3 regions of the Ruegeria sp. HKCCA5839 genome follow, and region 2 is predicted to be linked to each of the others. Evidence: riboswitches for the same ligand, from Rfam matches in the RefSeq annotation. Region 2 holds a riboswitch; each other region holds the start of a gene.
What was found. Region 2 has a riboswitch for cobalamin ahead of GOV38_RS20925 (hypothetical protein). Riboswitches for the same ligand answer to the same signal wherever they lie in the genome.

Region 1: it holds a riboswitch for cobalamin, as region 2 does, so the genes downstream of both, GOV38_RS04700 (DUF1636 domain-containing protein) here and GOV38_RS20925 (hypothetical protein) in region 2, are expected to answer to the same signal.
Region 3: it holds a riboswitch for cobalamin, as region 2 does, so the genes downstream of both, GOV38_RS18750 (DUF1636 domain-containing protein) here and GOV38_RS20925 (hypothetical protein) in region 2, are expected to answer to the same signal.

What each region holds. Positions count from the first base shown of each region.
Region 1 is NZ_WQIE01000001.1:955,125-958,390, forward strand. It holds gene GOV38_RS04695 (NAD(P)-dependent oxidoreductase) at 1-934, opposite strand, end outside; cobalamin riboswitch at 1,079-1,284, shown strand; gene GOV38_RS04700 (DUF1636 domain-containing protein) at 1,369-1,749, shown strand; gene cobW (cobalamin biosynthesis protein CobW) at 1,746-2,801, shown strand; gene cobN (cobaltochelatase subunit CobN) at 2,805-3,266, shown strand, end outside.
Region 2 is NZ_WQIE01000013.1:51,544-54,809, reverse strand. It holds gene GOV38_RS20935 (DNA polymerase III subunit gamma/tau) at 1-415, opposite strand, end outside; gene GOV38_RS20930 (protein-tyrosine phosphatase family protein) at 557-1,045, shown strand; gene GOV38_RS20925 (hypothetical protein) at 1,047-1,454, opposite strand; cobalamin riboswitch at 1,543-1,765, opposite strand; gene GOV38_RS20920 (alpha/beta fold hydrolase) at 1,885-2,754, shown strand; RNA gene ffs (signal recognition particle sRNA small type) at 2,770-2,868, opposite strand; gene GOV38_RS20910 (bifunctional 2',3'-cyclic-nucleotide 2'-phosphodiesterase/3'-nucleotidase) at 2,908-3,266, opposite strand, start outside.
Region 3 is NZ_WQIE01000008.1:96,411-99,676, reverse strand. It holds gene GOV38_RS18760 (ABC transporter substrate-binding protein) at 1-640, opposite strand, end outside; gene GOV38_RS18755 (ABC transporter ATP-binding protein) at 640-1,437, opposite strand; gene GOV38_RS18750 (DUF1636 domain-containing protein) at 1,434-1,790, opposite strand; cobalamin riboswitch at 1,892-2,098, opposite strand; gene GOV38_RS18745 (hypothetical protein) at 2,262-2,684, shown strand; gene GOV38_RS18740 (MoaD/ThiS family protein) at 2,701-2,946, opposite strand; gene GOV38_RS18735 (xanthine dehydrogenase family protein molybdopterin-binding subunit) at 2,939-3,266, opposite strand, start outside.

The sequences.
Region 1 (3,266 bases), on a different contig from region 2:
GAATCACTTCGTAACCGGGCTCTTCTGGCTCATCGTCTTCCATCTCTGCTGGAAAACCTGCCGCGCGGATATCCAGTCCGGTGGCTTCCTCGAGGCGTTTGATGATATTGGGTGAGAGTTCGCGTTCGCCAAATCGCGCGATGCCATCGTCGAAGATTTTGATCATGACAGGGTTGATCTCAAGCGGCACGCCTGCGCGATCCGCCACGTCCTGAAACAGGCCGATGTCCTTTTTCACCAGGTCCATGGTGAAGGAGATATCGCGCGAACCATTTAGGATCACCTGGCTTTCGGTTTCGTGCACAAAGGACGTGCCCGATGAGATTTTGATGGCCTCATAGGTCGTGCCCAGATCCATTCCAGCAGCCTTGGCTGTTACCAATGCCTCGGCACATGTGATGAGGTTGGCGGTTGCCAGATAATTGGTCAGCACTTTCAGCACCGAGGCCGAGCCCAGATCGCCCGTGTGCAGCACCCGGCGTCCCATTGTGGTCAGAAACGGCAGGATCCGCTCGAATGTCTCACGGTCACAGCCAGCAAAAATCGAGATATTGCCGGTTGCCGCGCGGTGACAGCCGCCCGAAACCGGGCAATCGACAGCCGCGCCGCCCCGTTCGATCACCAGTGCGCCCAGGCGTTTGGCTTCGGCTTCGTCGGTGGTCGACATTTCCATCCAGATTTTGCCGGGCCCCACTTCGGGCAGCATCTCTTGCATCACAGCGTCCGAGGCCGCAGGCGATGGCAGGCAGGTGATCACCGCGTCGCAATCGCGCATGAGTTGCGCCGGGCTTTCCGCGGCTTTTGCACCTTTGGCAACAAACTCGGCCACCAGAACTTCGTTCAGATCATGCACGGTCAGATCAATGCCATTGCGCAGCAGCGATCCTGACAGCTTGCCGCCCACATTTCCCAGCCCGATAAAACCTACTTTCATTCAGCTCTGCTCCCCTGTTTGCAGTTTTGGTCAGGCGAACACAGCGCGCAAAGCCCGTCATGCCGCTCAGCGACCCGCACAAGTCGCTTTTCAGCCCTTGGCCTTGTTGTTAGCGCAACGCGCTTGACAACGGGGTCAACTGTGCCTCATGAGCCATATGTTGGTGTCTGCGACAGCAGATGAAAAGGGAATGCGTCAGCGGATCGTCCGTCAAACGCAGCCGCCCCCGCGACCGTGACCGGAGAGGGTGCCCAAAGCCACTGGCCTAGGCCGGGAAGGTGGGACATCCGACAGAGGCAAGCCTCTGACATCCGCAAGCCGGGAGACCTGCCAGCACAAAAGACTGAAACCGGACGGGGTGTTCCGGAGTGGGGTCTGACGTGACCCGCATGAAACCCCGTCCCCCACGAAAAGGATCTGGGGGGATGAGAGATATGACCGAGGCAGTACCGGTCGAGTTGTTGGTCTGCACCACCTGTCGGCGCGGCCTGCCCATAGAGGACGACGCGGAACGGCCCGGCGCATTGCTGCACAAGGCGCTGGCGCAAGCTGATCTGCCCGAAGGGATCACGCTGAAAGCCGTTGAATGCCTGTCGAACTGCGACGAAGGCTGTTCCATCGTTTTGCGCGGCGGGCCCAATCGCTGGACATTCGTCTATGAACACCTGAACGAGACCGACCATGTCGAGACCATCGTCGACGGCGCCACGAAATACCTGGAGACCGAAGACGGTTTGGTCAAATGGCGTGAGCGTCCTGAGCATTTCCGCAAGAACTGTGCGGCACGTATTCCCCCGATTGGAGCCCTGAAATGAGCACGCTTGAAAAGCTTCCCGTCACTGTGATCACCGGCTTTCTGGGGTCTGGCAAAACCACATTGGTCAAGCATCTGATGCTGAATCCTCAGGGCAAGCGCCTGGCCGTCGTCGTCAATGAGTTCGGCGATGTCGGTGTTGATGGCGATATCCTGAAATCCTGCGCGATCCCTGATTGCCCTGCCGAGAACATCATGGAACTGGCCAATGGCTGCATCTGTTGCACCGTGGCCGATGATTTCATCCCCACGATCGAAGCGTTGATGGCGCTAGAGCCGCGCCCCGATCACATCCTGATCGAAACCTCGGGTCTGGCGCTGCCGAAACCGCTGCTCAAGGCGTTTGACTGGCCCGATATCCGCTCGAAAATCACTGTGGACGGTGTCATTGCCCTGGCCGACGCCGAGGCGGTCGCTGCGGGTCGCTTTGCAACAGATGTGGCGGCCGTCGATGCGCAGCGGCTGGCGGATGACTCGATTGATCATGAAACACCCCTGTCCGAGGTCTTTGAAGATCAGATTTCCTGTGCCGATATCATCCTGCTGACCAAGCCCGATCTGGCCGGTCCCGAAGGCGTGGCCAAGGCCAAAGCGGTGATCGCCGCCGAGGCTCCGCGCCCGCTGCCGGTGGTCGAAGTTGCCGAAGGCGTTGTGAATGTGCGCGTTGTTCTGGGGCTTGAGGCCGCGGCCGAAGATGACATGGACGCGCGCCCATCGCATCATGACGGCCACCACGATCATGAGCATGACGATTTCGACAGCATCATCATCGAGTTGCCAGAACAAAGCGACCCGCTTGATCTGGTGGCGAAAATCGAACGTCTAGCCACCGAGCTGAACATTCTGCGCGTCAAAGGCTATGCCGCTGTGCAGGGCAAGCCGATGCGTCTTCTGGTGCAAGCCGTGGGTGCGCGCGTGCGTCATCAATATGACCGTCCGTGGCAACCGGGCGAAGACCGACGGTCGCGCCTTGTGGTGATCGCCGAGCATGACGACATCAAAGAAGCAGAGATACGCGCTATCCTTGCGCCCGTAAGCGAGGCTGCCGAATAAGCCATGCATGTCGTCTTTCGCGAAAGCCACGGGCTCGAAGAGACAGAGACCCCGACCGATCTGGGCCAGAGCCCGGCGGATCTGGTGGTGCTGTCCTTTTCGGACAGTGACCTGGGCGCTTTCGCGGCTGGCTGGCATCGCGGCGGCGGGCCCGACGGGGATATGCCAACCCTGAGGCTGGCCAATCTGACGGCTCTGAAACATCCGCTATCGGTCGACACCTATGTGGAACAGACGCTGGAAGGTGCCAAGGGCATCCTGATCCGCCTGATCGGCGGGGTTCCCTATTGGTCTTACGGGCTACAGCAAGTACTGGCGCTGGCACAGGCGAAAGGCATTGCACTGGCGGTCTTACCGGCGGATGGGCGCGAGGATACGCGGCTGGATGACTATTCCACCCTGCCCGTCTCGACCCTGCGGCGCTTGGCGCATCTGTGTGACACAGGTGGCGAAGTTGCGGCGCAG
Region 2 (3,266 bases):
CCTCGTCGATGATATAGATCTTGTACCGCGCGCTGGCGGCGCGATAGCGGACACTGTCGATGATCTCGCGAATATCATTCACACCGGTGCGACTTGCGGCATCCATCTCAATCACATCGACATGGCGGCCTTCCATGATGGCCTGACAGTGTTCGCATTGACCGCAGGGTTCCGTTGTAGGTCCACCCGTGCCGTCAGGACCGATGCAATTCATACCCTTGGCGATGATCCGGGCCGTTGTGGTTTTCCCCGTTCCCCGAATGCCGGTCATGACAAAGGCCTGGGCAATCCGGTCTGCCTCGAACGCGTTTTTCAGCGTGCGGACCATGGCGTCTTGCCCAACCAGATCGGCAAAGGTTTCCGGGCGATATTTGCGGGCGAGAACCTGATAGGCAGGGCTTGGCGTGTCGGTCATGTTGTCTCTGACGGATTCGAGTTCCGATGCAGCGTAGAGCGACCTGCTCGTCGCGTCCACCACGAGGGCGCGAATTTCGTTTTGGATTTGGCTTGGCTTGGTTACACCGCTGAGGCACAGAGGCGCCGAAGGACACGAGACATGAGTGGATTTCAGATTTACAGTCTGACTGTGGGCGATGGGCAGTTGGCATTGTGCCCATTGCCGGGGCGCGATGGCAATTACGAAGCTGATCTATGTGCGATTGCGGCTTGGGCGCCGGATCTGGTGATCACTTTGACGACTGCCGAAGAATTGGCCCAGCTGGGGGCCTCGGCGTTGGGGCGCGACGTTGAGAATATCGGTGCGAAGTGGGTCCATTTCCCGATTGCCGATTTCGGCACGCCCGAGGATGACGCACAGTCGACGTGGGAAGATGTCAGAGCTCTGGGCCTGTGCCAGCTGTCTGGCGGCGGCCGGGTTCTGGTGCATTGTCGTGGCGGCTGCGGGCGGTCTGGGATGGTGGTGCTGCGGTTGATGATTGATAGCGGCGAAGCGCCGGTAGAGGCGTTGGCACGGCTCAGAAAAACCCGCGTTTGCGCTGTGGAAACTCAAGGACAGATGGACTGGGCGATGGGCCGTCAAGGCTGAGCTAGATCGAGGCCTGCTCGGCAGCCTGCGCCGCCATTGGCGCGGCGTTGGTGGTGACCTGCAACATGGCGCATGGCGCCTTGACCAAGGCGTCTGCGGGCATCGAAGTTACTTTGCACGAGAACATCAAGTCAGCGAACTGTTCCAGAGTCTCGTTTTCTGTCCGGGGATCAGCGTCACAAAAAATTCGAACCTGCTTTGGTCGGGCCAGATATCGTGCGGTGCACCCTTCGGCGCAATGGGTCAGCTGTGCGTGGCCGTCAACTTCGAACCCATCTGTTGTAACAGGTTGGGCCGTTGACATCGCCTGGGTTATCGCGCGCGCCAATTGCGCCAGCGCCGGGCAGGGTTTGCCAGTGCGCTGGCAAAGAGTGGCCGAAAATTGGTGAGTTTTTGTGTTCCAGATCATACCGCGCCCTCCGCGCAATGAGCAGGGGCGACGATCAGGAACACTTGGCTTCCGACAAGCAGGCCCGCCCGGACACCCCGCCCGAGTTTCGGTTTCAATTCTTGATGGCAGGTCTCCTGACTTGCGGGTTATCGCTTTGCCGACCTTCCCAGCCTTGCGGCCAGTGGCTTTTCGACATTGCTCTCCGCCTACAGTTGCGGGGGCAGTCTCGGATTTGGGCTGTTCCGATCGGATCGGATTGGCCCGCACCGCGTTCCCTTTTCATCCCGACCCCAAACCGGGGTGCGAGAACCATCACACAACCGCTAGCGTTCGGGGTGGGGCGCTGTCAAGCGGACGTTTGGTCATGCGCGCTGCGGCTTGACAGTGATGGTCGAGCTGGGCGCATATTAATTCTGAACTGATTGGTTCAGTGTGGGCGGGTGACACTATGCGAGATGACCAGCATATTATCGAAACCGAGGATTTTTGGATTCCGTCACAGGGCGGAAACCTGTCGGCGCGGCTGTACAAACCAGTCATCGAGCCGGAAATTGTGGTGACTCTGAACAGTGCAACCGGAGTTCCGCGCGACTACTACCAGCATTTCGCACTCTGGCTGGCGCTTGAGCATGGTATGGCTTGTCTGACCTATGATTATAGCGGCTTTGGGCAGTCGCTGACCGGGCGCATTCAGGATGCAACTGTTACCATGGCCGATTGGGCCTTGGTGGATATACCGGCAGCGCGTGCAGAACTGCGCCGTCGCTATCCGCAGGCCCAGCATTGGACCATAGGGCATTCCATCGGTGGAATGTTAGGCCCGGTTCAGCCGGATGTGGCGCAGATCGACCGGCTGATTTGCGTGAACTCGGGGCTTGTGACCTTTACCGACCATCCCTGGCCCTACCGTGCCTTGGCTGGGTTGTTCTGGTACGGGCATGCACCACTGCTTGCGCGTATGTTGGGGTATCTGCCCGGCAGGGCGGTTGGGTTTGGCCCGGACCTGCCGGCGGCGGTTTATTGGCAATGGCGCCGATGGTGCACGGCTCCGCGCAATTATGCGCCTGAAATCGGTGCGTCCTTGCCCGATGTCACCTGGGATTCGACCTCAGGCACAGTCGACCTGGTGACTTTCACGGACGATCAGATGGTCCCACCGCAAGCCGTTTGGCGGCTGGCCGAGCTGTTCGGACCTGACGCGCAACGCCATCTGATCGACCCGAAGGACCATGGCTTGCAATCAGTGGGCCATATCGGGGCTTTCGCGCGGCGCAACGCAGCCATCTGGCCGCAGCTTATCGCACAGCAAGGTGTCTAGAAAGGTTGTGGAAGTAAGTGAGAGGTTGGACATCGACCCAAGCGGGGCTCGTTGTGGCTGCTTCCTTCCGGACCTGACCAGGTTGGCGAGGCGCTCGCCCGCGCCAACCTCTCGACCCTGGATATAAGCAAGCACCGTCGGATTCGCAACCCATCAGAGCGTCAATGCGATCCGCAGGAAACCCTGCGCATCGGTCCCCAGTATCTCTGGCGCGTATGGGTCAAGCTCGTCGATATGCGCCAAAGCTCTTGGTCCGGTTTCCAGGATCGCTTTGGCACCACCCAGATTGCTGAAGCCAAAGGGATTTTCGGCGTGTTCCAAAGGATCTATCTGGCTGCTTTCAGCCAAATAGTCCCGCAAAACGCTTTGGATGCTGCAGGATGGAAGGTCGAGTTTGCGTGCATCGGTCACGGCGTTGAAATTTCCACCACCATTGACGCGATAGTTGTTGGTAGCGACGACGAATTCCGCTGCATCGTCAACAGGTCGCGCTTGCCAGCGCAAATTTCGGA
Region 3 (3,266 bases), on a different contig from region 2:
TGGCGAATTTACCGGCGGTGAACGGTGCGTCTGCAGGACCGTCCAAAAGGAAAACACGGGGTTTTTCCAAGTCGGCGGTCTGCGCCTCGATGGCGGCCAGTTGGTCTTTCCAGTCTGAAACCAGCGCCTCGGCCTTGTCCTCGACATGCATGACCTGCCCAAGCCGCAGCACATCGTCAAACAGCAGATCCATGCTGGCCTGCGGGCGATCATCGTGCAGATGCACACAGCTTTCGGTCAGGATCATGGTCTTGATGCCAAAAGGCGCCAAAGTGTCAGGCGTCACCTCACCACCCGGTCGCATGCCATAGTACCAACCGGCGAAAAACAGATCTGGCTCGGCCGCTACAAGGTTTTCGACAGTGGGGTATTTGGGCGCAAGCTCGGGGATGTCTCCGCGCTGCGCGTCAAAATCGGGGCTGGTCTTGTACCAACCGGTAATGCCAGTCAGACCCACGATCTTGTCCTGCAACCCAAGCGCAAAGGCCATATCGGTCATGTTCATGTCATGCACGACCAGCCGTTCGGGTTGCTTCTCAAAGACAAGCGGCTCACCGCAATTGTCGACGGTAACACCCTGCGCCACAGCGCTGGTGGCCATGCCGGTTGCAAGAAAAGCCGACCAGATCAGTCGTTTCATCAATTCGTCCTTTTGTTCGATATGGTAGTTTTGCGGATGTCGAGCGCGGGGATCACGCGGCCTTCGTACTGAAAACTCAGGTAATCCACGCCAAACGTGTCTTGAACATGATCCGAGGTCAGAACCTGATCGACAGGGCCAAACCCGGTCATGCGGGTCGATTTCATCAGTGCCACATGAGTGGCGAATTCCGGGATCAGCACCAGGTCATGTACGATCATGACAACCGTGATGCCCAACTGCGCCACCAGAGACAACATGCGCCCCTTGGCGTCTGGGTCCAGATGGTTGGTGGGCTCATCCAGAAACAGCAGCGACGGCTTTTGCGCCAACGCACGCGCGATATGTGCCCGCTGACGCTCTCCGCCTGACAGCATGGCCATGCGTTTCTCCGCCTGTCCTGCCAGCCCAGTCAAGTCCAGAATCCGGTTGATGTCTTCGGCATGTTCTGCGGCAGAACGATCCGCCCGGATGGGGATCTGACCCAATGCAATGTAATCGCGCAGCATCAAGCGCCCGTCTGGCAACTCTTGCTGGCCGACAACCGCAATGCTGCGCGCCCTATCCATCGCAGTCATGGATTTGAGGCTGCGCCCGCTCACATGCACATCGCCCAATGCCAAAGGCACCGCACCGCACAGCAAGTTCAACAATGTGGTCTTGCCAGCACCATTTGGCCCGGCAATGGCGAGGATGGCACCTTCCTCAAGCGCAAAAGTCACGTCCTGCAACAAAACATCACCGTTCAACGCGTAGTATTCCAGGTTCTCGGCAACCAGAAAGGCGGGTTGAGTCATTGCAGCACCTCCTCTCCGATCCGGGGTAGGCGGGCGAGCGTTTTGTGCAGCAGCGCCTTGGGCCTGTCGGTGGCCTTCGTCCAGCCATCTGCGCTGGCATGATATTGCCGTGCAAAGGTAAGCAGGGCGGCGATGTCATCATCGCTTTTGATATCACCAAAGAGATACTGCGCCTTGTCTGTGGCTTGAAACCCGACGGTGCATGGCCGCTCACAGCCAGCCATACAAGACACGTGCCGAATGGCGAAACCATTCGGCAAACTGCTGACCTCTGCAGCGATTTCGGCGCTTACCGCAGCTCCACCGTCACAGGTCGAGCAGATCAGAATGAAGTGATCAGGATTGGCAGTCATTTGCCGTCTCGCTTGTTGCCAAACGAGGACGGAAGGTATCAGTCGTATTGCTGCACGCTGAACGCGCCATCTTGACCTCCTTCCAGGGCACCCCGCCCCGGTGTGGTTGCATCAAAGATGGCAGGTCTCCTGACTTGCGGGTCATTGCTTGGCCGTCCTTCCCGATCCGATGGATCAGTGGCTGATTGGCTTTGCTCACCGCTTACAGTTGCGGGGGCAGTCACGGACTAGGTGGCTTCGTGCACCGCACCGTGTTCCCTTTTCATCCCTTGGGCGGACCCGCAGGAACCATCACAATCTGAGTGCCTGAGATCGCAAAACGCGTCAACCGGATTCGACAGGGCACAAAAATTTGATCCACCCGATCTCACAACAACCCGCCAGAGCGTGATCGGGGTTTATTGGGCGTCAGCGCGGGTCATCCCCACCTTTGTATCAAGCCCCCAAACTGGGCCGATGAAAGGAGACGTTATGACACGTTCAATTTCCAAATTACTTCCTGCCCTGGTTGCGCTAGTTGCCGGCTTCGGGCCGCATATGGCAACCGCGAATGACGCACACCATCCTCAAGGAGCGGTCTACAAGATCATTCAGGCAGGTAACGCTCATGTGCCTCAGCTCTCTTCGCCAGCTGTCCACAAGCATTATGCTTATGTTGCGCAAACGGCGAAAGCCAAACCGGCGGCGCCGGTTGTAAAGGTCAAGACACTCAAGAAAAAATCAGTTGGGAAGAAGTTCCTGTTCAAACATTATGGCTATAATCCGTACCAGCCTCGCAAGTTCCGCGGCCATAGCGGACATGTGATCAAGAAGAAACCCAAGCATCATGGCAAGGTACATCACAAGGGATTTCGCAATCAGCACTTTTTTGCGCCCCAGTACCGCTACCGCTGAAGCCAGAAAGGTCGGTTTAGCCCCCCCTTAGGCGCTGCATCAAGTAAACTTCAGCGCCTTCGGGCACTGGCTCGGACAGTCCCGAGGCGATGATCCGGCCATTGATCGCGATTGAGACGCCGGCATCTATAGGCGCCTGCAATTGGGGGTAGCGACGCACAAGCTCGCGCAATATTTCGCCCGTCGTCGTGGCGTCGACTTCGACAACCTGCTGGCCCCCGGTCAATGACCGGAGACCTGACCAAAGGTTGACTTCAACCATCCTGCTTCAGCGCCGCCAGAATACGCGGCGGTGACATGGGCAGCTGGCGCATCCGTACACCCGCTGCGTGCGATACCGCGTTGGCGATGGCCGCTAAGGGTGGCACGATCCCGGTTTCTCCGACACCGCGCACTCCGTAAGGGTGGCCAGGGTTCGGGACCTCGACAATCACGGTATCGATCATCGGAAGATCACTGGCGACAGGGATGCGGTAGTCCAGGAAGATCGAGTTCTGCAGGCGACCATCGTCGCCGTAGATATACTCTTCGTTCAGCGCCCAGCCGATACCTTGCGCAGCGCCCCCCTGATACTGGCCTTCC